Regions from separate parts of the Paenibacillus taichungensis genome, predicted to be linked through region 2. Evidence: riboswitches for the same ligand, from Rfam matches in the RefSeq annotation. Region 2 holds a riboswitch; the other holds the start of a gene.
The links. Region 2 has a riboswitch for S-adenosylmethionine ahead of ACR1R9_RS01430 (methionine ABC transporter ATP-binding protein). Riboswitches for the same ligand answer to the same signal wherever they lie in the genome.

Region 1 (3,188 bases), 3.1 Mb from region 2:
GCATGTTCGTAAAGTTCATCCCATAGATGCCAGTGATAACCGTCAGCGGCATGAACACCGTCGTAATGGCGGTGAACACACGCATGATTTCATTCGCCCGGTTGGCGATACTGGATTGATAAGCTTCTCGTAAGTTCCCCATCAAGTCGCGATAAGTCTCAAAGGTTTCGGATATTTTCACAGCATTCTCATAAATGTCACTAAAATACTTTTGCAGTTGATCATCAATAAGACGCAGATCTTTTTTATTGAGTGTGTTAATGACCTCTTTCTGAGGTCCAAGCACTTTCTTCAGCCACAAAATCTCACTGCGCAGCCCGATAATCTCATTCAGATGTGACTTCTTGGTATGCATCAGAATGTCCTCTTCAAGCTTCTCAATGCGCGCTTCAATTCGGTCACCGACAGTAAAATAATTATCAACAATCAAGTCAACCAGCAGATACAGCAGCTTATCTGGCGTACTAATTTCCTGTTCCCAAAGGATCGGTTTCAATGTCCGCAATTCGCTGACTTTCTGTTTGGTAACACTGATAATAAAGTGTCTGCCAAGGAACAAGTTGACGGCACGTAAAAAAATCTCTTCATCATCAAAACGAATGCTATTAATAACAATAAAATAATGGCTCTCATAAATTTCAATCTTCGGACGTTGTTCTTCGTCACTCAAACAGTCTTCCACAGCCAGATCATGCATCATGAACAACGGTTGAAGTACCGCCAAATCGTCTACGTCCGCATCAATCCAGTAAAACCCCTCCGCTGGTGGAGTCAGCGCCTGCTGAATGTCGTCCACCGGAATAAATACACCGTTATTTACCAACCGGATTTTCATTATTCATCTACTCCTTCTGCACCCGCCAAATGGGCGGATTTCATCAATATGGGCGCAAAAAGAACAGATCAGCCGGTCGGCAGCGGAGCCTGGAAGTCAGGACTGCGTTCGCTCTATAATCAAACGGAAGTAACGTCCCGCTGCCGGCATGCTGATATCAATTCTCTATGCAGTTTGTCGGAATTCGGCTGCCAGTCAGGCCTCGGGTCGCCATCCATTGAATATGTCACCTCTCACATAAGGGTTTATAACACTTGTCTAGTATACCGCTGGTACAGGGTCCTTTCAAGCGCAAAAATGTGTCGATTTCGCGCCCTGGAGCAGTGTATGACAACGGATGATGAACGGTTCCGATCCTGAGGAACAGACATTGAACTACACCTTGACGTGAGGGGATTAATGTCTTAAAGTAAAAGGTGAACCACACTAGTTTTTACAATTGAATAAAGCGAAATCTTATCAAGAGTAGGTGGAGGGACTGGCCCGATGAAACCCGGCAACCGGCGGTATACCGCACGGTGCTAATTCTTGCAGCGACCAAGTGTCCAAGTGACACTGTTGTAACTGAGAGATGAGAGAGGCGCATATCTATTTACATATGACCTTTCTCGGAATCCGAGGAAGGTCTTTGTTATATGCACCGACTTCTCAGCAGTGATTTTCGCTAAGGAACTTGAGCTTGCCGCCAGCAATGTGGTTGCAATTCAGCGCCTGCAGGCAAGCTCATGGCAGCCTAAAACTGTACGGATGCGAATCGTATCGAGTCCGCAGTGGCTGCATCTATTTATGCACAAGGAGGAGTTAGAACTACCATGCCAATCAAAATTCCAGACACACTGCCTGCCAAAGAAGTACTTGCAGGAGAGAACATCTTTGTCATGGACGAGACATCTGCTTACCAGCAGGACATTCGTCCACTACGTATCGCTATATTAAACCTGATGCCCACAAAGGAAACGACAGAAACTCAATTGCTTCGTCTGGTGGGTAACACACCAATTCAGGTAGATATCGTTCTGGTTCATCCGAAGTCTCATACGTCCAAGAACACTTCCCAGGAATATTTGGACTTGTTCTACAAAACCTTTGATGAGATCGAACACCGCCGTTTTGACGGTATGATCATTACAGGTGCTCCTGTAGAGCAAATGGACTTTGAAGACGTGAACTATTGGAAAGAAATTCAGGAGATCTTCGAATGGACCAAAACCAATGTGACTTCGACCATGCATATATGTTGGGCTTCCCAAGCGGGGTTATACCATCATTTCGGAGTTCCCAAAGTTCCGCTGGATGAAAAATGTTTTGGCGTATTCTCACATACGATCAACAGATCCAATGTGCAGCTGCTGCGCGGATTTGATGAAGTATTCAACGTCCCGCATTCCCGCCATACGGAAGTGCGACGTGAAGATATTGAAAAAAATGAAAACCTTGAAATATTGGCTGAATCAGAGGAAGCGGGTATTTTCCTCGTTGCTACCAAAGACGGCAAACAGATTTTTGCAACCGGACATGCCGAGTATGACCCGCTTTCATTGAAATGGGAATATGACCGTGATGCAGCTAAAGGTATGGACATTGCGCTGCCGAGACATTATTTCCCGAATGACGATCCTTCCCGTGTTCCCCCGGCCACTTGGCGAGCACATGCAAACTTATTATTCTCTAATTGGCTCAATTACTATGTGTATCAAGAGACACCTTACGATATTGGTCCGCAAATTTAATCGACATTACAGGAGGATGCTGCAATGGAAGACAACAAGTTGAAAATCGAAAGTCGATTGGCCCAAATTGGGTCTATCAATGAACCGGTAACGGGCGCCATTAATTTTCCGATCTATCAATCCACTGCGTTTCGCCACCCAAAGCTTGGACAAAGCACGGGATTTGATTATATTCGTACGACCAATCCAACCCGTAAAGTGTTGGAAGAAGCAGCGGCAGCGTTGGAATCCGGTGATGCAGGTTTTGCCTGTAGCTCCGGCATGGCTGCTTTGCAAACGATTTTCGCTTTATTCGGACAAGGGGATCATCTGATTGTATCGCTGGATCTGTACGGCGGAACGTATCGTTTGCTTGAACGCATCCTGTCTCGATTTGGTGTGACGGCAAGTTACGTTGATACTAATGACTTGGCAGCTCTAGAAAATATTCGTCAACCAAATACAAAAGCGGTATTTATTGAAACACCAACCAATCCACTAATGATGATTACGGATGTAGAAGCGGTATGCTCCTGGGCCAAGAGCCACAACTTGCTCACCATTGTGGATAATACACTACTGACTCCGTTCTTCCAGCGTCCAATTGAACTTGGTGCTGATATCATCATTCATAGTGCCACGAA
Region 2 (3,188 bases):
CATGCGGTGTAGGTGATGCTCCCACTTTCAATTCTACGGTGCGCGGTGCGCCTCCAGCATTGTCAGCGCCGCTGTCGGAATCCTTGTTGTTTCCGCAAGCCGCTAGAACCGCAATCAGCATAATGCTAAGTAGAGCAAAAGACCATTTTTTCATGTGTAAAACCCCTTCTCCAATAAATTTTTTTTGCATTTTGCCCCAAATCGATACCGAATCAGGCAAATGCTATATATGTGTTATTTCCTGGTGAACCATTTAACCAAACGATCGCCCGCCATCTGAAGCACTTGCACCAGAATGATCATAAATACTACGGATATAATCATAATTTCATTCTGATAACGGAAGTATCCGTAGTTGATTGCCAATGTTCCCAGACCTCCACCACCAACCATTCCCGCCATCGCCGTGTAGGAAACAAGGGTAACGATTGTAATGGTGATCCCGGCTAGCAGACCCGGCAATGCCTCTGGCAGAAGCACACGCCTTACAATCTGTCCGGTTGAAGCTCCCATCGCCTGTGCCGCTTCAATGACGCCACGATCCACTTCACGTAGTGTAGTTTCCACCAACCGGGCAAAGTATGGAGCTGCGGCAATGACGAGCGGAGGTATAACACCCAGCACCCCTGTAGCTGTGCCAACCAGTGAACGGGTAAACGGAATGAGTGCAACAATCAGAATGATAAATGGCACTGATCGGAGAATGTTTACAATAAACGATAGTATCGTGTACACCACTTGAGACTGAATTGAAGTCGACCTTGCCGTCATAAACAGCAATACGCCTAACGGCAAACCAATGATGATCGTGAATAGGCCCGATGCTCCCAGGATTTGCAGCGTTTCAATTGAAGCCTTACCAATTTCTTCCCAACGTACCGTCGAAAAATCCATTTAACGAAGCACCTCCACATCAAGTCCCTGATCCACTAACTCTTTAATGGTGAGATTAATCTCATCTAACTGCCCCTCAAACCGAACGGTCAGCTGTCCATAGGGAACTTGTTTGATCGTTGAGATGGTGCCTTGCAAAATGGCGAAATCCACTCCTGTTTTGCGAACCGTTCTGGACAAAATCGCCTCATAGGTTTTATTGCCCAGGAAGGATATTTTCACAAGCTTAGAAGCTCCGTTCGTCTGTAATGAGACATCTGCACTCGCCAGAGCAGTCTCTTCTAATGCAATTCCAACCTCATGGTCCCGCATCATAAAGTCACGCGTAATGGCATGCTGCGGCTTGAGGAACACTTCCGTCACTGGGCCTTGCTCCACGATGCCTCCCTGATGGATAACCGCCACCTGATCACAGATATTCTGGATCACGTGCATCTCATGGGTAATTAGAACAATCGTCAGGTTATACTTTTCATTGATATCCAGCAATAACTTCAGAATCGAATCGGTTGTCTGGGGATCAAGTGCCGATGTGGCCTCATCACACAGCAATACGTTCGGATCACTCGCGAGTGCTCTTGCTATACCTACCCTTTGCTTCTGTCCGCCTGACAGCTGGGCCGGATATTTATTGCTGTGGTCCTCCAGTCCAACCAATGCAAGCATTTCCTTCACTTTCCGATCAATTGCAGCCTTGGGCGTATTAACGAGCTTTAAAGGAAAAGCCACATTATCATATACCGTAGCTGAGGATAACAAATTAAAGTGTTGGAAAATCATGCCGATCTTACGCCGTTGTTGTTGTAGATCGGACTTATTGAGATTGGTTAGGTTGATTCCATCAACCCAAACCTCGCCTGCCGTGGGGCGTTCGAGCAAATTGATACAACGGATCAATGTACTCTTGCCTGCACCGGAATGTCCGATAACTCCGAATATTTCACCCTTGCGGATATTCAAATTTAGATCGGATAAGGCCGTCGTACTTTTTGAACCTTTACCGTACGTTTTGGTTAAACCTTTTAATTCAATCAAAATTACTGCTCCTTCCCACTGCCTACATGTATCTTTACCCGAATGAAAGGAAAACTCCCCTTCATCGTACAAAAAAAGAGCCCCTTTTGCAGAAACAAAAAGGGCTCTTCACGTGAAAGATTATACCTTCTCATCTGCCAAAATCGTGCCTTGCACCATTTTGTAGGAATTAGCACCTAACATCTATAAAGTATGACACAGCTGTCATGCAGTTATAAATCGGTTGCCGGGCTTCATCGGGCCTGTCCCTCCGCCGCTCTCGATAAGAAATATTTAATTTATAAGTTCAGTAGTAGTTATAATGTTAATGTCATAAATGTTAATTCCATCTAACTGTCGATCAGGAACTCAGTATAATCCAAGTATTCCGATTTGTCAAAGGCAAATATTACTATCCAATCAGTTCTTCGGTTGATGCAATACCTGTTTATGCCATTTCTCATTGATGTAGCCATACGCTGCTTTTAACGTCTCACATACCATATCCACACCCTGCCGGAGTTCCACGACATGTTGATCCAGATCCTCCAGCTTCACTTTCCCTTGCAAAGTCTGGTGCAGCTGCCACAGATCATCCTGCATTTCGGAGTTCATGTAATGAATCTCCATGTTTCGTCGTTTGCGCAATTTGCTCATTGGCTCACGGTAAGAGTCCTTGATCCGAATTAGTTCGTTGGCAAGAACATAATGCAGCTTATCATATCCGAACTGTCTTAATACGGTGAAATAAGAATAATGAGTTTTAACATTGGTTGTGTTCAGCTCAAATATTTCATTCAACACTGTACCTAACTTATCCAGAATGGCAAAACATCGGATGAAGCCATCCTTATAGAAATAGACGTAACGGGCATACTCTGCTTTTTCTGGTAATGTCATATCATCCGTAGAGCCCGCTTTGACTTTCTGACGGAAATGGGAAGCTGCAAAACAGCTTTGTTCCAATTCATCCAGCGAAGAGATCAGTCCCTGGGTCCATATATATAGTTTACGAAAATCATGGGTAGGATCATGGTCCACATGCATCTGTCGCTGAAATAGCTCAAGTGTATCCGCCATCGCTTCCATCGCTTCCTTTAGTATGCCTTCGTTCTTACGCGGCTTTTCACCCAGCAACGTTCGCAGCATATATAGCCTCCTCTTTCCACTCTGCAGATCATCAAATTAATAATAATTCATCATATTAAACAAAATCGGAATCAGAGTAAACGTATGACCGCTGCTTACAATAGGGTGCCCTGACACGCCTGACATCAAAC

Region 1: another riboswitch for S-adenosylmethionine. It lies ahead of metA (homoserine O-acetyltransferase MetA); the one in region 2 lies ahead of ACR1R9_RS01430 (methionine ABC transporter ATP-binding protein).

The regions. Positions count from the first base shown of each region.
Region 1 is NZ_CP194720.1:4,091,366-4,094,553, reverse strand. It holds gene corA (magnesium/cobalt transporter CorA) at 1-835, opposite strand, end outside; SAM riboswitch class I at 1,289-1,413, shown strand; gene metA (homoserine O-acetyltransferase MetA) at 1,648-2,565, shown strand; gene ACR1R9_RS18180 (aminotransferase class I/II-fold pyridoxal phosphate-dependent enzyme) at 2,590-3,188, shown strand, end outside.
Region 2 is NZ_CP194720.1:284,053-287,240, reverse strand. It holds gene ACR1R9_RS01440 (MetQ/NlpA family ABC transporter substrate-binding protein) at 1-154, opposite strand, end outside; gene ACR1R9_RS01435 (methionine ABC transporter permease) at 235-894, opposite strand; gene ACR1R9_RS01430 (methionine ABC transporter ATP-binding protein) at 895-1,929, opposite strand; SAM riboswitch class I at 2,057-2,198, opposite strand; gene ACR1R9_RS01425 (Cthe_2314 family HEPN domain-containing protein) at 2,329-3,057, opposite strand.